3 regions of the Micromonospora sp. WMMD1155 genome follow, and region 2 is predicted to be linked to each of the others. Evidence: riboswitches for the same ligand, from Rfam matches in the RefSeq annotation. Region 2 holds a riboswitch; each other region holds the start of a gene.
The links. Region 2 has a riboswitch for cyclic di-AMP ahead of O7617_RS02415 (C39 family peptidase). Riboswitches for the same ligand answer to the same signal wherever they lie in the genome.
Positions count from the first base shown of each region.

Region 1 (6,658 bases), 1.5 Mb from region 2:
AGGTCAGATGCGTCGAGACGAGGTGCGGAATGAGTCATTCCGGGACGACCGGCGGGCAGCCGGGGCCGCAGCGGACTGCCGACCGGGCACCCGCGTCGAGCGGGCCGGTAGGGGCGTACACCGAGTTGGTGGCCGGCAACCGGCGCTTCGTCGACGGCACCCCGCACCACCCCAACCAGGACGCCGGGCGCCGGGCCGCCGTGGCCGACGGGCAGCACCCGTTCGCGGTGATCGTCGGCTGTTCCGACTCCCGCCTGGCCGCCGAGATCATCTTCGACCGTGGGCTGGGCGACCTGTTCGTGGTCCGCACCGCCGGCCACACCGCCGGTCCGGAGGTGCTCGGCAGCGTGGAGTACGCGGTGACGGTGCTCGGCGCCCCGCTGGTGGTGGTGCTCGGTCACGACTCGTGCGGCGCGGTCCAGGCGGCCCGGGAGGCCGCCGCGACCGGCACCCGCCCGCCGGGGCACCTGCCCGCGGTGGTCGACGCCGTGCTGCCCAGCCTGCGCCGCGCCGAGGCCGAGGGTGTGCGGGACATCGACGGCATCGTCGACATCCACATCGCACAGACGGTCGAGACTCTGCTCGGGCAGTCGCCCGTGCTGGCCGATGCGGTGGCCCAGGGGCGGTGCGCGGTAGTCGGTGTGTCGTACCGGCTCGCCGCCGGCGAGGTGCGCCCGGTGGCCGCGGTGCCGGCCGGCTTCACGACCCTCGACAGCGACCCGGCCGCGCCCGCCGCCGCCTGACCCGACCGGAGCCGCTCGGCCGCCGGACGCGACGAGGGCCGTTCGGCCGCCGGACGCGACGAGGGCCGCTCCCTGCCCGACCGGGGCCGCTCGGTCACCGGACGCGACGAGGGCCGTTCCGCGCGACGCGGAACGGCCCTCGGTCGATACCCCTGTGGGTCAGAGCAGCGACATGTGGACGTGGTCGGTGTGGTTCGACGGCCCGCTGTACGACTTCCAGCCGGTCGCCGGGAACCAGATCTGGCGGTTCCAGATCACGTAGTAGATGCCCAGCCGGTCGGCGTTGCGGATGAGGAATGCGGCGACGTTGTTGCCGTACTTCCGGGTGTCCTCGTTGTGCCACGGGGCGAAGCCGCTCTTCTGCAGCGACCAGTCGCAGGCGCGGCCCTTCGGGTGCTCCCACGGCCCACCGGAGCGGTAGCAGCCGACGAACCGGTTGAAGCCGGCCCGCTTGACCTCCTTGTACGCGTGCAGCGTGCGGGGCGTGACGCAGCCGGACGTGGTGGGGTCCTTCTCGCTGCACGACTGTGGCTTCCAGTCGCCGTCGGCGGTGCGGCCGGGGCCGATCTTGGCAACCGGTGACGTGGCGTCAACCAGGCCGCCGGTGAAGCCCTTTCCGCCGACGAGGGAGAGCGCCTTGTCCGCCTCGCTCTTGCGCTTCGCCATCAGGGCGGTCTGCTTCTGCTGCTCGCGGACCTCCGCGTCGAGAAGTTGCTTGGCCTGCTCGGCGCGGGCCTTCACCGCGTTGACCTCGGCGAGCTTCTTCTCGTTGACCATGTTCATCTCGTCGAGAAGCGAGGCGCGCTGGACGAACGCGTCCGGGGCCTTGCTCTCCAACAGCATCGCGAGCGCGCCGATGCGGCCGGTCCGGTACGACTGGGCGGCGATCTGCCCGACCTGTGGGGTCAGCGCGTCCAGGTCGGCCCGGGCCCGATCGACCTCCCGCGCCAGCTCGCCCTGCCGCTTCTTGGACTTGTCCAATTGGGACTTGGCTGCGGAGTAGTCGCGGTTGGCCTGCTCGATGACGTCGGTGAGCAGCTGCGGCTCGCCGTCCTCCTCGTGCCCGGACGGGGTGGGAGTCGTCGGGGCGGCGTGGGCCGGGAGGGGCCCGGCGAGCACGGTCAGTGCGGCGATCACGGCCACCACGGGTGTCAACCAGCGGCGTAGGGGTGCCGTCACAATGTTCCCTTCCGTCGACCGCCGACCGGGTTAGCTGACGGGTTCGGGGCGGAAGTGGCCCCTACCGCTGACGCGGATTCACCCCACGTACCTGGGTCCCCGGCTCGCCGGTTGGCGATTGGGCGGTGGCACCGCAGACGCCGCTTCGCGCCTTCATCGGTGACCGGCAGCGAGGTTACCCGAGAGTCGACCGGGTGAGCTACGCCTGGATGCCGACCAAAAGCGTCATTTCGCCATAGCGGTGAGTGACCAGTGACGCGGTTCTCAGGGTGTGGGCCCGATCTGGTCACGCTGAGGAGTGTCACCATGTCGTATCCGTGCTCCTGTTCGGCTCCGGCCACCGGTCGGCGGCGGTCGATGGGGGTGCGGGCCGCGTCGGGTCGGGCTCGTCGGAGTGACCCGTTCGCGGTGAGATCAGTGCGGCGAGCGCCTCGGCCCGGTCCGGCTGCGGTCGCGGGGCGGTGGCGTCGGCGGGCGACGTGCTGTCCGTGCGACCGGCGGCGGTCACCACCGCGGCCAGCCCGGTGGTCAGCGGCACGGCGGCGATCAGGCCGAGGGTGGCGACCGCGCTGCGGACGATCTCCTGGGCGAGGAACTCGCTGGTGAGGATCTGCCCGATCGGACGCGAATCGGCGGTGAGCAGGAGCAACAGCGGCAGCGACGCGCCCGCGTACGCCAGCACGATGGTGTTGACAGTGGACGCGATGTGCGCCCGGCCGACGCGGGTCGCCGCCCGGTACAACTGCAACCGGGTCAGGCCGGGGTTGGCGTGCGCCAACTCGGTGACGGTGGCCGCCTGGGTGACCGTCACGTCGTCGAGCACCCCGAGGGAGCCGATGATGATGCCGGCGAGCAGCAGGCCGTGCAGGTCCACGTCGCCCTGGAACATCGACAGGGTGGTGGCTTCCTCACTGCCGAAGCCGGTGAGGTGGGTCGCGGCCGTGGCGACGGTGGCGAGCACGCCGGTCAGCACCAGGCTGCCCAGTGTGCCGAGCACCGCCACCGACGTCTGTGCGGTGACCCCGTGCGTCAGGTAGAGCACCACGAACATGATCAGCGCGGCGCCGACCACCGCCACCAGTAGCGGTGACTTGCCCGCGCCGATACCCGGCAACACGAAGGTGAGCAGGATGGCGAAGCTGGCGGCCAGCCCGGCGAGCGCGGCGAGACCCCGCCACCGACCGAACGCGACGATCGCGGCGGCGAAGACGACAGCCAACCACAGCATCGGGGTGCCCCGTTGGTGCTCGGCGACGTTCCAGTTGCTGATGGTGGGGTCGGTCGGGTCGGTCAGCTCGACCAGGATGACCTCGTCGCCGACCTCGACCCGGGGTGCGCCCGGCCCGTCGGGCACCGGCGTCTCGACCTGCTCCCCGGCCGACGGTCCGTCGTCCACACGGACGTCGACAGTGCCGCAGCGGCCGTCACCGACGCGCGGTGTGCCCTCGGGGCTCGACGGCGACGGCGGGCACGGTTCCATCACCACCCGGGTCACCGTGCCGCGGTAGCGCGGCACGTCCGCCTCGCCGTCCGACTGCGGTGACCCGCCGCGCGGCCAGAGGACCAGGGCCGCGATCACGGTGGCGACGAAGAGAGGCACCACGGTCATGACGAGGATCCGTCGCACCCGGGGTGGGGCGGACGGAGCGGGACGGGCGTGGTCGGAACCCAAGGTGAGACTCCCAACGATCCGTTGCGGGGTACGTGTCAGTGGGCCGGTCGGTTCACCGTCACTGCGGAAACGTGGTGGAGGAACTCGACGGTTCGCCGGCTGACGATCGCTCGGTCACGGACAGTCAGGGTCTGACCCGACCGGCTGGCCGCGGCACCACCGTGCGACGGCGACGCTGCCCGTTCGTGCCTCGGTCCACCGGCGGTCATCGTGGGGAATGCTAACCAGCCCGGTCGGGGGACGCAGGTCGTGACGGAGTGTCGGCGGTCGAACCGCTCGCGTGGCGGCTCACCGACCGGCATGTTGGAGACATGGCCGCACCGTCACCGCCCGACCCTGGTCCGCACACCCCGGCGGCGCCGCACGACGAGCACGCCGGGCACGACGAACACGCCGGGCACGACAAGCACGCCGGGCACGATCCCGAGATGTTCCGTCGTCGTTTCTGGGTCTGTCTGGCTCTCACCGTCCCGGTGGTCCTCGCCAGCCATCTGGTGTCGGACCAGGTGGGCCTGAGCTGGGACGTACCAGGCCGTTCCTGGGTGGGCCCCGTGCTCGGCTCGGTGGTGTTCTGGTGGGGCGGCTGGCCGTTCCTCGTCGGCGCGGTGCGGGAGGTGCGGGACCGCGCCCCCGGGATGATGCTGCTGGTCGCGATGGCGATCACCGTGGCCTACGCGGCGTCACTGGCGACCAGCGTGGGCGCCTTCGACCTGGACTTCTGGTGGGAGTTGGCCGCGCTGGTCACCATCATGCTGCTCGGGCACTGGCAGGAGATGAAGGCCATCGGGCAGGCCCGGGGGGCGCTCGCGGCGCTGGCCGCGCTGCTGCCGGACGAGACCGAACGGGTCGCGGCGGACGGACAGGTCGAGGCGGTGCCGGTGTCCGGCCTGCGGGTCGGTGACGTGGTGCTGGTCCGCCCGGGCGGTCGGGTGCCGGCGGACGGTCGCGTCGTCGACGGCGACGCCGAACTGGACGAGTCGATGATCACCGGTGAGTCACGGCCGGTCGCCCGGTCGGTTGGTGACCGGGTGGTGGCAGGCACCGTGGCCACCGACTCGGCGATCCGGGTACGCGTCGAGGCGCTGGGTGAGCAGACCGCGCTCGCCGGGATCCAGCGGATGGTCGCGCAGGCCCAGGGCTCGGGTGGGCGGGCGCAACTCCTCGCCGACCGGTTCGCGGCCGCACTGTTCTACGTGGCGACCGGCACCGCCGTGCTGACCGTGCTGGTCTGGAGTGCGCTCGGCCGACCCGACGAGGCGGTGGTCCGCGCGGTCACCGTGCTGGTGATCGCCTGCCCGCACGCGCTGGGCCTCGCCATCCCTCTGGTCGTCGCGCTCTCCACCGCGTTGGCCGCGCGGTCCGGGATCCTGGTCAAGGACCGGTCGGCGTTGGAGCGGATGCGGACCGTCGGTGCGGTGCTCTTCGACAAGACCGGCACGTTGACCCGGGGCGAGCACGCGGTGACCGACGTGCTGCCGGTGCCGGGTGTCCAGCGGGACGAGGTGCTGCGGATCGCGGCGGGCGTCGAGTCGGACAGCGAACATCCGCTGGCCCGGGCCATCGTGGCGGCGGCCGGGCCCGCCGGACCGCTCCCGGCCACCGGGTTCCGGTCGCTGCCGGGCCGCGGCGTGCGGGCGACTGTCGACGGTACGGAGTACGCGGTGGGCGGTACGGCGCTGCTGCGGGAACTCAGCCTGGCGTTACCGACCGAGCTGGAGACGGCGACCGGGCGGTGGTCGACGCGGGGGGCCGCGGTGCTGCACCTGGTGCGGCTGCCGGAGGCCGTGCTCGGCGCGTTCGCGCTGACCGACGAGGTACGCCCGGAGGCGCGGCGGGCCGTCGACGAGCTGCGCGCCGAGGGGGTCCGGACCATCGCCATGATCACGGGTGACGCCCGGCCGGTGGCCGAGGCGGTCGCTGCCGAACTCGGGTTCCGGCCCGGCGTCGACGAGGTCTTCGCCGAGGTGCTGCCCGCGGAGAAGGACAGCCGGGTGGCCGACCTGCAACGGCGGGGGTTGATCGTGGCGATGGTCGGCGACGGCGTGAACGACGCGCCGGCGTTGGCCCGAGCGGACGTCGGTATCGCGATCGGCGCGGGCACCGACGTGGCGATCGAGTCCGCCGGGGTGGTGTTGGCGTCGTCGGACCCGCGCGGGGTGGGTGCCGTGGTGCGGCTGTCCCGGGCGTCGTACCGCACGATGCGGCAGAACCTGGCCTGGGCGGCGGGCTACAACGTGGTGGCGCTGCCGCTGGCGGCGGGGGTGTTGGCGTGGGCCGGTGTGGCGTTGAGTCCGGCGCTGGCGGCGGTGCTGATGTCGGCGTCCACGATCGTGGTGGCGCTCAACGCGCAGTTGCTGCGCCGGGTCCGTCTCGGGCAGTCGGACTGAGGGCTGTCAGCCGCGCTTCATCAGACGGCCGACCGCCGCCATCATCTCGGTGGCCATCTCGTCGGCCCGGCCCTCGGCCGCCCCTTCGTGCATGCAGTGCCGGGCGTGCCCGTCGAGCAACCCGAGCGCCACCTTGTCGAGGGCGGCCTGGATCGCGGAGATCTGGGTGAGCACGTCGATGCAGTAACGGTCGTCGTCGACCATCTTCTCGATGCCCCGGACCTGCCCCTCGACCCTGCGGAGGCGCGCGAGCAGCTGGTCCTTGCTGGCGGTGTATCCCCGAATCGGGGCGGGTGTGGTCATGCCGGCAAGGATAGCCTACCCCCCGGGGGTATGGTACGGTCGCTTCCGGTGGGATACCCCCACCCCGTACCGGTAAGGGAGACGTTTCGATGGTCAACACGACGTACCAGGTGCAGGGCATGACCTGTGGGCACTGCGTGAGCGCGGTCACCGCCGAGGTCGGTGCCATCGCGGGCGTGCACGGCGTCCAGGTCGACCTCGCGACCGGCCGGGTCACCGTCGACAGCGACCAGCCGTTGGACACAGCTGTCGTCCGGGCCGCCGTCGACGAGGCCGGCTACAACCTCGTCGACGCGTGATCGGAGGGGCGGCATGCGCACGGTGACGAAGCTGGCCGGGTTCGCCGTCGGCCTGGCGGCGGTCTTCGGCACGAC
Region 1 covers NZ_CP120742.1:2,115,682-2,122,339, reverse strand. The annotation lists gene O7617_RS09495 (carbonic anhydrase) at 30-743, shown strand; gene O7617_RS09490 (hypothetical protein) at 903-1,922, opposite strand; cyclic di-AMP (ydaO/yuaA leader) riboswitch at 1,927-2,057, opposite strand; gene O7617_RS09485 (YibE/F family protein) at 2,224-3,594, opposite strand; gene O7617_RS09480 (heavy metal translocating P-type ATPase) at 4,023-5,981, shown strand; gene O7617_RS09475 (metal-sensitive transcriptional regulator) at 5,988-6,284, opposite strand; gene O7617_RS09470 (cation transporter) at 6,374-6,583, shown strand; gene O7617_RS09465 (hypothetical protein) at 6,597-6,658, shown strand, end outside.
Region 1: linked by a shared signal. The riboswitch ahead of O7617_RS09490 (hypothetical protein) and the one ahead of O7617_RS02415 (C39 family peptidase) in region 2 are both predicted to bind cyclic di-AMP.

Region 2 (6,658 bases):
AGCCCGGCCACGCCCGACGGCAGCGGATGACCGCCGGTGGGCAGGTACCGGCGGTAGTGCTCGGCGGCCCGGTGGAAGAAGTCCCGCCGCAGGTGCGGGTGCAGCCGCCCGTCGTTACCCACCACCACCAGATAGTGGTTGATCATCAGCTGGAACAGCTCGGCCTGCAGCCGCTCGTCCGGGTGCTTGCGGGCGACCCACTCGAACAGTCGCTCGTACTGGGCGAACGCGTCGAAGTGCCGGCCGCTGCGGGTGGACGTGATCGCGCCCTGCCGACCCTGCCGGTACAGGTAGCAGACCCGGTCCAGCACGGAGATCTTCTCGGCGCCGATCAGCAGGGGGTGGCTGAACGGGATGTCCTCGTACCAGCCGGGGAAGAAGCGCAGCTCCAGGTGGTCCAGGAAGTCCCGCCGGACCACCTTGTTCCAGGCGGTGTGCTGCACCCGCAGCAGCTGCGGCTGGTCGTCCAGGCGGGTGACGCCGGTGATGCCGCGCAGCAGGTGACTGCTCGCGTCGACCTCTCGCCGACCGTCCTCGTGCACCCGCAGGTGGTCGAGCATCAGCACGTCGGGCTGGTGTTGGCGCAGCCGGTCCAGCACCGCCGCGATCGTGCCCGGTGGCAACCAGTCGTCGCTGTCGACGAACCAGACGTAGCGGCCGGTGGCCACGTCCAGCCCGGCGTTGCGGGCCAGGCCGAGGCCCACGTTCTTGCTCAGGTGTACGACACGGACCCCGTCCCGGCCGGTGGCGTAGGAGCGGAGCATGTCGCCGCAACCGTCCGGGGAGGCGTCGTCGACGGCGACCATCTCGACCGCGTCCGACTCGCCCGCCGGGATGTCGGCCCGAATCGACTCCAGGCACTGGTACAGGTACGCCTCGACGCCGTAAACGGGCACGACGATGCTCAGCAGCGGTGCGTGCGTCGGCTCATTGACCACGTCCGCCACCTTTGACGACCCGGGTGGCCGGGCCCGGAACCCGACGTGACCGCCGATGGTGGAGTCCCTGAACTCCCGCCGAGCGGAAGGTTAACGGCGGCTGGTCCGCAGGTCACCGGTCCGGCGTGCCGGTAGCGGGGCAGGCGGTGCGGGACGCGTCCGGTTCACCCGAGAGTGACCCGGTAGGGTGCCTCGGTGCGGCCCTGCCGGGCCGTCGCGGGCGTCGCCGTCGCGTCGTCCGACGCCCCGCCGAGGAGGATACGGACGTGCTGGTGACAGTGCCGAGCTTCGGGATCCCGGCATGACCAGCGCCGCCGCGGTGTCGACCGCCGCCGTGCCCGCCCGGCTGCCCTCGCTGACCGGCCTGCGGTGGATCGCCGCGTTGCTGGTCTTCGGCTTCCACGCCGGCACCATGCGGATCATCGCCGAGCCGGACTACCAGGCGGTTGTGGACGCGCTGTTCACCCTCGGCCTGTCCGGGGTGCAGTTCTTCTTCATCCTCAGCGGTTTCGTGCTGGTCTGGTCGGCCCGCGTCGGCGACTCCCGGCGCACCTTCTGGCGGCGTCGAGTCGCCAAGATCTACCCGAACCATCTGGTGCTGTGGGGTGCGGCCCTGCTGGTCGCCTGGTGGTTCGCCGACCCGGTCCTGCCGGCGGTGGCGTTGGAGAACCTGCTGCTGTTGCAGGCGTGGGATCCCCGGATGGGCTGGTTCTACAGCGTCAACACGGTGAGCTGGTCGCTCTCCTGCGAGTTCTTCTTCTATCTGTGCCTGCCGCTGGCGCTGCCGCTGCTGCGCCGGGCCGGCCCGAAGCTGCTCTGGGTGCTGATCGTCGCGCTGCCGCTGCTGATCCTCGCGCTCTGGCCGGCCCAGCAGTTGGTGCCGGAGGTGAGCCGGTGGTGGTTCACCCAGATCTTCCCGCCGGTACGGTCGCTGGAGTTCTGGTTGGGCGCGGTCGCGGCCGAGTTGATGCGCCGGGGTCTCTGGCGCGGCCCGGGGCTGACCGTCGCCAGCCTGGTCTTCGTGGCCACCTGGGTGGCGGCCGCCCAGTGGATCCGCGCGGAGTTGTGGACCACGCTGCTCGCTGTCGCGTACCTGTTGGTGATCACCGCCGCCGCGGACGCCGACGTGCGGGACAAGCGGTCGCCGTGGCGGTCCCGGCCGCTGGTCTGGCTCGGGGAGGTCTCCTTCGCCTTCTACCTGGTGCACGTCCTGGTGATGACGAGCGTGCTGCGGTTGAGCGGCGACTGGGGGACCGGGTTCACGGGCTGGCGCGGTCCGGTCGTGGTGCTCGGCTTCCTGGTGGTGAACCTGGTTCTCGCCGGGCTGCTGCACCGCTTCGTCGAGACGCCGATGATGCGTCGACTCGCACCGCGCCGCCCGGCCCGTCCGACGACCGTCCCCCGACAACGCGCGGGCGGCCCCGACGCCGCCGCCGGCGGCGAGCAGACCAACGACCGATCACCGTACGTCGACTCGCGCTGACACCGTCCACCCTGCTCAGCGGGGGTTCGGCGCGGCGCTGGACGACACGCCCGTGGTCGGTGCGCCGAGGCCGGTACGGCGGTAGCGTGGGCTCGTGCTTCCGGTCGCGCTCACCTGTCCGCTGTGGTGGGTGGCGCGCTGGGCGACGCGGGTGCTGACCAGCCTCGCCGTCGTCGCGGCTCTGGCGCTCGGCGCGGGCCCGGCCTCGGCCGCCGTGCCACAGTCGTTCGCCCCCGGCACGCTCCCGGCGACCTGCTCGTCCACCTCCACGCAGGAGGGCGTGCACGAGGCGCGGGCGGTGACCGAGCAGCCCGTCGAGGACACCTCCTCGGCGTGGTCGGTCGACCCGCAACCAGCGCCGCCCGCTGAGCAGGTCGCTGTCACGACCGGCCCGCTGCCGGTGGGCGTGGCCGGGTCCGACCGGCTGCCCCTCGGCCACGCCCCGAGCAGCCGGGCACCCCGAGCCCCGCCCGGGCGCTGAGTCACCGGGACGAGCGTCCCGCCGCCGCGCCTGTCGATCCACCAGCTCCGCGCCCCACCGGCCCGTGCTCCGCCGTGGCCCGGTGGCCGGTGCGGCTCCCCATCGCATCGCTCTCTGCCCGAGGTGCCGACCATGGAGACCGCTGTCTTCTACCAGTTCGTGACCGAGGTGCCGCAGGCCGCCGCCATCTGGTCGACGCTGTTCCTGCTGGCCCTCGGCGTACTCGCCCTGCTGGTGGCCCGCCCCGACCGGGACCGGCCCGCGGACGATCCGCCCTCGACCGCCCCCACCGCTCGGGAGGTGGCCGCCGCCGAGGCCGCCGACCGGCGTCGGTACGCCGAGGAGGTGGCGGTCGCCGCGGCCGGCGCGGCCAGGACCGCGCAGCGGCGGCGTGCCGCCTGGCTGACCGCTCAGGAGGAGATGGAGCGGTCCTGGGCCGCCTACGACGAGGCGGACACCGCCGCCCGTCGCTTCGCGGGTGCCGGGGCGCTGCCCACCCCGCACACCCCCCATACCCCGGCCGAGTACGCCGCCCGGGAGCGCTACCTGCATCGCGCGGCGATGGCGGCGTACTGGCGGGGCGACCTGACCATGGCGCAGCTCGGCGACGTGTTCGCGCATCGGCGCGGCTGGGATCCCCGGCGGCACCCGGTCGAGCAGGAGGTGCTGCTCAGCCGGACGATCCGGGACGCGAGGCTGGCCGACTACCAGGCCGCCTCGGCCCGGGAACGGGCCGCCTGGCGGGACGCCGAACTGGCTGCCGACTCGGCACGGGTCCTCGCCACGGAGGCCGGGGCGGCGGCGGTCCGGCTGCGAACCGACCCGCTACCCGCGCGGCGGGCGGTGACCGGCGCGTTCCGACCCGCGGTCGTGGCACGCTGGCGGCCGGCCCGGGCGAGTTGAGCCCGATCCGTGACGTGAGCCGGCTCACGCCGACCGGGAATCGGGCGTCCGGCGCGATCGGCGCGATTCTTCCGGCGAATCCGGTCGCATAGTTGGCGGCCTGTCCGGTTGTCGCCCCCAGGCGTCACCGCAACCGCTTGTCCCATCGAGTCACGTCATCGGCAATACGCGCAGAAATTGCCTCGCCATTTCGGGTTTACGCAGGTGAAGCTGGCTTGGCAGGGGTGCGGACGGGCCAGTACTGTCGTCCCGTCCGGTGCGGTAACCGATCGCAGAAGGCGACGCCGCGCCGACCCGCTCAATCGTGATCAACGAACCGGGGACCCATCAGTAAGTCCGGGGTGAATCCGCGAGCAATGGCCCGCGGTAGGGCGATCTTCCCGCCCGAATCCGTCAGCTAACCCGGTAGGCGGTGTCGGAAGGAGTTCCATCCTCGTGCAGCACCTTTCCACCCCTTGGTTGTTCCCTCGCCTCCACGGCGCAGCGGTGCCCCCGCTCATCCGTCCAGTGACGGTGAGCTGACCCCCGGGTCATCGCCCAACCGCCCGGCCGCGCCGGGCGTTCCCCTGAGCGGTTCACCATCCGCGGACCACGGTCCGCGCGTCGACGCCTGCCCGGACACCGGTTCGGGCGCCGGTGTGCCGCTCTCCCCCCGATCCGTGGAGGACCCCGTGAAGCACACCCTGCAGCGTCAGCTCCGCCGTTTCGCCACCGAGCGCCCGTACCAGATCGTCGCCGCCTCCGCTGCGGCCCTGGCCATCGCCACCACCACCGGCGCCCTGCTCACCACCGCCGACGACGCCCCCGCCGGCCGGCGCACCGCGACCACCGTCGCCGAGATGCGCAGCGACGTCGCCGCCTCCCGTGGTGAGGTGCGCGCGGAATCCCCGTCGGCCGGCGCCGCGCCGACCACCGCCGCCCCGGCCACCAGCGCCGCGTCGCCGGCGGCCAAGGCCAAGAGCAACCCCGACCTCACCCGTAAGCCGACGCCGCCGAAGCCGCCCGCGACCAAGGTGCTGGACTACGACTACGAGGCGCAGAACACGTACTACAACTGCGGTCCGGCGGCCACCCGTAACGCCCTCAGCGCCGCCGGGATCGACCGCACCCAGGAGGAGCTCGGCGCGGAGTTGGGCACCACCGAGATGGGCACCAACTCGGCTGAGGACACCACCCGGGTGCTCAACGCCGAGGTGAAGGGTTCCCCGTACCGGACCCGGATGTTCGCCGGGGCCCCCAGCCCGGCCCAGATGGACCGGCTCCAGGCCGACGTCGTCGAGGCCATCACCGACGGCCGCGGCGTGGTCGCGAACGTCGTCGGCGACGCCGTCGACACCGACGGCGGCTGGCACTCCTACGGCGGCGGGCACTACATCGCCGTCGTGGGTTACCAGGACAACGGCCGTACCGTGCGGATCGCCGACTCGGCCAACGCCGCCGACCCGTCGTACTGGATCACCACGATCGACCTGGCCAACTGGATCGCCAGCCGGGGCTACTCCGCCTGACCCGGGCACGCTGACCGCCGCGGGCGTCGTCCCCCACAAGGGGCCGACGCCCGCGGCGTTCTCGTCGGTGCCGTCGGTGTCCGGCGGAGGCGACGACTCTCGTACCCGGCCGAGAACCGTGGGAGACTGCGGCCGTGGTGGATGAATGGGGTGGTCAAGCCGGTCGTGGGCGGGTCCTGCTGCTCCTGCACGGGATGGGCACGACCGGGGACGTCTGGTTGCCGTGGGCGCCGTTGCTGGAGCAGCGCTGGGCGGGACGGTGGCTGGCACCGGATCTGGCCGGTCACGGTTGGGCGGAGCCGCTGCCGTCGTACACCTTCGCGGGGTTCGCCGACCGGGTGGCGCGCGGCCTGGCGCCCGGCGACCGGCTCGTGGTGCTCGGACACTCGCTGGGCGGGGTGGTCGGCCTCGCGTTGGCCGCCCGCGCCGCCGGGGCACCGGTGGACGCGGTGGTGGGCCTGGGCATCAAGGCCGTCTGGTCACCCGACGAGCTGACCCGCGCGGCCGACCTCGCCGCGCGGCCGGTGAGCTGGTTCGCCACCCGCGCCGAGGCGGCACGCCGCTACCTGCGGGTGTCCGGCCTGGCCGGTCTGGTCCCGCCGGACGATCCGGTGGTGGACGCCGGGCTGCGTCAGGTCGACGGTCGGTGGCGCCTCGCCATGGACCCGACCGCGTTCGCCGTGGGAGAGCCCGACCTGACCGCGCTGCTGGCGGCGACCGACGTGCCGGTCGTGCTGGCGCGCGGCGAGCACGACCCGATGGTCACCGACGAACAGCTCAAGGAGTACGGGGTGCCGGTCGCCACGCTGCCCGGTCTCGGCCACAACGCGCACGTGCAGGACCCGGCGGCCGTGCTGGCGCTGCTGGACCCGTACCGCTGAGGAGCTACACCGGTGTGGGCGCGGCCAGTTCCGGCGTCGGTGCCAGCTCCCGGCGGGCGGCGGTCAGGAACGCCTCGGCGTACGACTCGGCGGGGAAGTCGCCCAGGTAGCGGCGGCGGGTGGCCCAGCGGGCCTCGGCCAGCGGGTCGGTGTCCAGCAGGTCGGTCAGCACACCGTCCAGGTTGGACATGTCTCCGCGCAGCACGTAACCCGAACCGGCCAGCGGGAAGCGTTCCACGAACCGGTCGCCCGCGCCGCCCATGTCGGTCACCGCGTACGGCTTGCCGGAGTAGAGGTAGTCGGAGATCACCCCGGACACGTCGGAGACCAGGGCGTCGGAGGAGTTGACGCACTCGGTGAGGCTCAGCTCCCGGGCCGCCGCGCCGAACACGTGCTGCCGGCCGGTGCGGGCCCGGTCGGCGGCCAGCAGCTCGGTCAGCCGGCCCAACTGGCGTGCCGACGAC
Region 2 covers NZ_CP120742.1:588,189-594,846, reverse strand. The annotation lists gene O7617_RS02435 (glycosyltransferase) at 1-938, opposite strand, end outside; gene O7617_RS02430 (acyltransferase) at 1,240-2,421, shown strand; gene O7617_RS02425 (hypothetical protein) at 2,516-2,902, shown strand; gene O7617_RS02420 (hypothetical protein) at 3,035-3,805, shown strand; cyclic di-AMP (ydaO/yuaA leader) riboswitch at 4,091-4,232, shown strand; gene O7617_RS02415 (C39 family peptidase) at 4,477-5,313, shown strand; gene O7617_RS02410 (alpha/beta hydrolase) at 5,448-6,194, shown strand; gene O7617_RS02405 (CDP-glycerol glycerophosphotransferase family protein) at 6,199-6,658, opposite strand, start outside.

Region 3 (6,658 bases), 3.6 Mb from region 2:
GCCGAGCATTCGATGGATGCTGTTCGGCGACCGCTGCGAACCGTCCGACCTCCGCCTGGTGACCTCGGCGGTGGCGCGCGCCTCGCTGCGCTCGATCGGGGGGTTCCGCGCCTCCATCGGCGCCCAGCACCGCCTGGAAACCCTCGCCGCGCTGGCTCCGCTGCCGGCCGCCGCACTGGTCGGCGACCGGGACCGGCTGACCCCACCGCCGTGCGCGGAGTCGATCGCGGCGACTCTGCCGGCCACCGAGCTGACCATCTGCCCTGGTGCCGGGCACATGCTGATGATGGAACGCCCGGACGAGGTCAACGCCGCGCTCACCGGAGTTTTGCGCCGGGTGCTCGCCGAACCGCCCTCCCGCAGCCTCGACGCGACCCCCGCCTGAGCACGTTCCCGCACCTCGGGCGCGGCGGGCCGGGCCCGGGGCCGTACCCTTCTGCGGTCGGCCTGCGCGGTTCCCGCCGCCTGCCGGCGACAGTCGAAGGAGCGTGCGTTGACCGACCAGACCGGCCTGGAGCAGGAGATCGCCGTCGAGCAACGCCACCTCGACCGGGTGTACGCCCGGTTGGCCGAGCTGCGGCAGTCGGCGGTCCGCGCCGAGCGCGACGGCTACCGGATGGCTCGGGTGGGCACCTTCGGCGCGCTCGTGGAGCGCGACGCGATGGTCTTCCACGCGGCACAGCGACGACACACGCTGGACGCCGAGCACGAGGGGCTGGTCTTCGGGCGGCTGGACCTGCGCGACCGTCAGGTGCTGCACGTCGGGCGGCTCGGGATCCGGGACGAGGACGCCAGCACCCTCGTCGTCGACTGGCGGGCGCCGGCCGCCGCCGCCTTCTACCAGGCCACCCCGGCGCAGCCGCTGAACGTGGTGCGTCGCCGCACGATCCAGTCCCGCGCCGAGCGTGTCACCCGGATCGAGGACGACCTGCTGGACCCGACCGCCGCTCCGGAGGGGATGACGGTCGTCGGTGACGGGGCGTTGCTGGCCACCCTGTCCAAGGCCACCGGCCGGGGCATGCGGGACATCGTGGCGACCATCCAGCGGGAGCAGGACGAGGCGATCCGCTCGCCCGGTAACGGGGTGACGATCGTCGCGGGTGGCCCCGGCACCGGCAAGACGGCGGTGGCCCTGCACCGGGCCGCGTTCCTGCTCTACTCCGACCGCAGCCGGTACGCGGGCGGCGGCATCCTGGTGGTGGGCCCGTCGTCGGTCTTCGTGGAGTACATCGGCTCGGTGTTGCCGTCGCTCGGTGAGGACACCGCGACCCTGCACTCGCTGGGCACCCTCTTCCCGGGGATGACCGCCACCCGCACCGACCCGCCCGAGGTGGCGGCGGTGAAGGGCTCGCTGCGGATGCGTCGGGTGCTGGAGCGGGCGTCCCGCGACGCGGTGCCGGGCGGCCCGGGTGAGCTGCGGCTGCTCTACCGGGGCACGCTGCTGCGGCTGGACCGGACGACGCTGGACCGGATCCGGGACCGCGCGCTGCACCGGGGCGCCCGACGCAACGAGGTGCGCCGGGCCGGCTTCGACGGGGTGTTCGCCGCGCTCTGGGCGCAGGCCCGTGAGGTGGGCGTCACCCGGCTGCCGGAGCAGCGGGCCTTCGAGGCGGAGATCGCCGAGCGGTCGGAGTTCCGGGAGTTCCTGAAGGCGTGGTGGCCGCGTCTGCACCCTCGGCACGTTCTCGGCTGGCTGACCCGGCCGGACCGGCTGCGCCGGTACGCCGGGGGGATCCTCTCCGGCGCGGAGATCCGGCTGCTCACCGCCGCGTACCGGGACCTGGACTCGGCCGGGCTCACCATCGCCGACATCGCGCTGCTGGACGAACTGGACGCGCTGCTCGGGAAGCCGGCACAACCGGCCCGGGCCCGTCGTGACCCGTTCCAGCTCGCCGGGGGCGTACGCGAGCTGAGCACCGCCGCCGACCGACAGCGGGCCGCCCGGGCGGCGGCCCGGGAGCGGCCGGAGGACTACCGGGAGTACGCGCACGTGGTCGTCGACGAGGCGCAGGACGTCTCACCGATGCAGTGGCGGATGATCGGCCGTCGGGGGCGGTTGGCCTCCTGGACCGTGGTGGGTGACCCCGCGCAGACCGCGTGGACCGGCGACCCCGACGAGTTGGACCGGGCCCGGGACCAGGCGCTGGGGCGGCGCAAACGGCACGACTTCACGCTGACCACGAACTACCGCAACTCCTCCGAGATCTTCGCGGTGGCGGCGGCGGAGATCCGTCGGCTGTACCCGGATCTGCCGCTGCCGAGCGCCGTCCGCTCCACCGGGGTCGATCCGGTCGAGTTGGTGGTGCCCGCGACCGGGCTGGAGACCGCGACCGTGAAGGCGGCCGCCGACCTGCTGGCCGAGGTGGAGGGCACGGTCGGCGTGATCACGCCGGTGCCGCGCCGCGACGAGGTCGTCGGCTGGCTCGACGCGCTCGCCGCGCCGAGGTTGCAGGTGGTCACCAGCCTGGAGGCCAAGGGCATGGAGTACGACGGAGTGGTGCTGGTCGCGCCGAGCGAGATCCGGGCGGATCCGGGCGCCGGAGTACGCACCCTGTACGTGGCGCTGTCCCGGGCCACCCAGCGACTCACCACCATCGACCCGACCGGCTGACCTGCCCGGATGAGGCCGATGAGAGCCCGCCGCCCTGACACTTGCACACATTGCGATGTGAACATACATTGGACCGGATCCCGGATCGCGGCGGAAGGTGATTCACGTGGGCGCAGGTCATGACCACCACCACGGGTCCGTCGCCAATGCCGCGCACCAGCACCGGGGGCGACTCTGGGCGGCGTTCGGGCTGCTCGCCACCCTGATGGTGGTCGAGGCGGTGACCGCCCTGCACACCGGCTCACTCGCCCTGCTCTCCGATGCCGGGCACATGTTCACCGACGTGCTCGGCATCGGCATGGCGCTCGCCGCGATCACCGCCACCCGACGGGCCACCGGCGACCCGCAGCGCACCTTCGGGCTCTACCGACTCGAGGTGCTCGCCGCGCTGGCCAACGCCGTCCTGCTCTCCGGCGTCGCGGTCTACGTGGTGATCGAGGCGATCCGCCGCTTCGGCGACCCGCACGAGGTCATCACCGGTCCGATGCTCGTGGTGGCGGTGCTCGGCCTGCTGGCGAACATCGCCGCGTTCGGCCTGCTCCGCGCCGGCGCGCGGGAGAGCATCAACATCCAGGGCGCCTACCTGGAGGTGCTCGGCGACCTGCTCGGCTCGGTCGGCGTGATCGGCGCGGCGGTGCTCATCACCGTCACCGACTGGTGGTGGGCCGATCCGCTGGTCGCCGTCGCCATCGGCGTGTTCATCCTGCCGCGCACCTGGCGGCTGGCCCGCGCGGCCATCCGCATCCTGGTGCAGGCCGCACCGGAACACCTCCAGGTGACCGCCGTGCACGACCGGCTGGCCGCAGTCCCCGGCGTGGTCGAGGTGCACGACCTGCACGTCTGGACGCTCACCTCGGGCATGGACGTCGCCTCCGCCCACCTGACCATGGAGCCCGGCGCGGAGGTCGGCGCGGTGCTCACCGCCGCGCGCACCGCCCTGCACGACGACTTCCGCATCGAGCACGCCACGTTGCAGATCGAGCCGGGCGCGGCATCCGGAGAATGCGGCTCCATCGAGTGGTGAAGGTCGATTCACCGTGATGACGCACGCACCGTCCGTCACATTCGCTGCAGCGGCCCCACCGGTACCGGTAGGCTCTGTCCCGGCCGCCACCAGGCGGCGCCTCCCGGCGCCGGTGGTGGTCGTCGCCTAATCGCCCGCACGGGCGAACCGGGGAACCACGTTCCTGGGGTGCATCCGCGTCAGCGGTAGGGATCTTCCGTCCCGAACCCGTCAGCTAACCCGGTCGGCGGCTGACGGAAGGACTGCGCAGTGGCACCAGCACGACCACCCGCCGCCCGACTGGCGGCCCTGATCGTCGCGATGCTCGCTCTCGGCGTCGCGCTCCCGGCCGGCACCGCCTCGGCCGCTCCCCCGACCGGCCAGCGGGCCGCCGCACCCGACTCCGACGAAGAGGGCGGCACCCCGGCACTCCGCGCCCAACTGGAGGCCGCCAGCAAGGGCTACCTGGACGCGAAACGCGCCCTGGACACCTCCGTGCAGCGGCAGCAGCAGCTCACCACCCAACTGAAGACCATCGAGGTCGAGCTCGACCAGCGCAGCGGCAAGGTCGGCGAGATCGCCGGCGTCGCGTACCGCACCGGACGACTCAGCACGATCTCGGCGCTGCTCAACAGCAACACCCCGGAAGGCTTCATGGACCGGGCCGCCTCCCTGGACGCGGTGGCCGCCAACGAGGACCGGGTGCTGCGCGACCTCCTCACCACCAAGGACCAGGCCAACCGCACCCGCGCCGCCCTGGACGGTGAGATCACCGAACAACGCAAGCAGGTCGCGGTGATGGCCAAGCGCAAGGAGCAGGCCGAGCGGGCCCTGACCGTCGCCACGGCCCCGAAGCCACAGACCACCGCCGACACCGGCTCCAACCGGGGCACCTCCACCAGCAACGCGAAGGCCGCGCCCCGCAACTCCGACGGCTCCTGGCCGAAGGAGTCGTGCAGCGTCGACGACCCCACGCCGGCCAGCGGCTGCATCACCCCGCGCACCCTGCACGCCCTCAACCAGGCCAAGGCAGCCGGCTTCACCAGGTACGTCTCCTGCCACCGCAGCGGGGGCTCCGGCGAACACCCGAAGGGCCGAGCCTGCGACTTCGCCGCGCAGAAGGGCGGCTTCGGCGGGGACGCCACCGGCGGCGACAAGACGTACGGCAACAACCTGGCCGCGTACTTCATCCGCAACGCCGACCGGCTCGCCGTGCTCTACGTGATCTGGTACCGGCAGATCTGGCTGCCCAGCAGCGGGTGGAAGTCGTACAGCGGGGCGGGCGGCGACCCGTCCAGCGACCACACCAACCACGTACACCTGTCCGTCTACTGACCACCCGTGGCCGGTGCCCACCTGCCCGGGGGCACCGGCCACGGCTACGTCGCGGGGCGTACACCCGATGTCGCCGGTCGTCGGACGACCCGGCCGCGGTCGACGGGCAACATCGCGGTATGCCTCGGATCCCACCGGCCGCCCGCAAGGGGCTGCTCACCCTGCACCTGGTCACCTCGCTGGGCTGGCTCGGCACCGACCTGGTGCTGCTCACCCTCGGCATCGCCGTGCAACGGGGCGGCGACCCGGCGGTGCTCTACCCGGTCGGCGCGCTGGTCGGCACGGTCCTGTTCGCGCCACTGAGCATCCTGGTCTGGCTGGTCGGCGTCGCCAGCGCGCTGCTCACACCGTGGGGCCTGCTGCGCTACCGGTGGGTGCTGGTCAAGCTCGTGCTCACCACGGTGATGGTCGGGCTGGTGCTGTTCCTGCTCACCCCGAACCTGCGCCACGCCGGGGCGTTGAGCGCCGCCCTGCCCGCGCGGGACCGCGCCGACCTGGTGATCGCACCAGCAGTGTCGACCAGCCTCATGATCATCGCGACGGTGCTCTCCACCTACAAGCCGTGGGGACGGCAGCGGGCCGCCCGACCAGCCACCGTGAGCAACGCCCGCAGGTCGACGCCCACGGCGCCCTGACCAGGCCACAGCGGTGACCACGCCGCGTGGGTGGCCGTGCCCCGACGCCCCTGCGGTGACCTCGCCGTGACCGCGACCCACGCCTGCGGCCTGCACATCCTCGCCGACGCGCCCACCGGGGAGCCCAGCGGTGACCACACCGCGACCGCGACCACGCGCCTGACCGAACCCACACCCCCGACCGCCGCCACGCCCCCCGACCGCGACCGCACCCCGACCGTGACCACGGGACCATGATCGCGCTACAACCATGATGCAGGGGTCTCCTGGGCACCATCAGGCCACTACATCCATGATCGAGCGTGGCCTTGACGGCTGCGGGCTCGCCGATCCGCTCCGGGCGGTCGCGCCGGGTGTTTCGACCTCAAGATCCCCGCAACATCAGGGATAGTGCTGCCTCCTGCGCCCCGGAGGCAGCAACATCCGGGATGTTGCTCGGATCTTGGCGCGCGGCGCGAGACGCGAGACGCGGCGCGCGGGGCGCGCACGCGCGGGGCGCGCACGCGCGGGGCGCGCAGGCGCGGGGCGCGCACGCGCGGGGCGCGCACGCGCGGGGTCAGGTGGTGGGTGGGGGGTTGCTGGCGCGTTCCAGGGCCGGGCCCAGGCGGGTGGCCAGGGCGAGGTGAGCGGCACGGGCCTGGCGGAACGCGTACCGGAACAGCGGTGTCGGCGCGGTCAGGGTGATCTCGACGTCGACGCGGACCAGGCCGTCCGGCTCGGGGCGTAGCCGGGTGTGGTTGTGGACGGTGGTGGCCGGCCACTGACGGGCCACCATGACGATCTCGTCGTCCTCGTTGCTCAGTACGTCCGCGTGGTAGGTGGTGGTGAAGCGCAGCGGGCCGGCCGCCAGCCGGTCGTTGATCGTGTAGCTGGCCTGCGCGCCGGGGCGGGGCGGCAGTCGGCGGACCCGGACGATCAGTGGGTGCAGCTCACCCTGCCGGGTCAGGTCGCTGAGCAGCGCGGCCGCGTGGGCGACCGAGCATCGGGCCTGAACGGTGTAGCTGAAGGTATCGCTGCTGAGCACACCGTCTCCCGCCGTCGACTGTCGCACGATCGTCCCCTACCGATGTCTGG
Region 3 covers NZ_CP120742.1:4,307,718-4,314,375, reverse strand. The annotation lists gene O7617_RS19930 (alpha/beta hydrolase) at 1-385, shown strand, start outside; gene O7617_RS19925 (AAA family ATPase) at 494-2,611, shown strand; gene O7617_RS19920 (cation diffusion facilitator family transporter) at 2,718-3,635, shown strand; cyclic di-AMP (ydaO/yuaA leader) riboswitch at 3,749-3,880, shown strand; gene O7617_RS19915 (hypothetical protein) at 3,936-4,949, shown strand; gene O7617_RS19910 (hypothetical protein) at 5,069-5,584, shown strand; gene O7617_RS19905 (hypothetical protein) at 5,651-5,821, shown strand; gene O7617_RS19900 (SRPBCC family protein) at 6,141-6,608, opposite strand.
Region 3: linked by a shared signal. The riboswitch ahead of O7617_RS19915 (hypothetical protein) and the one ahead of O7617_RS02415 (C39 family peptidase) in region 2 are both predicted to bind cyclic di-AMP.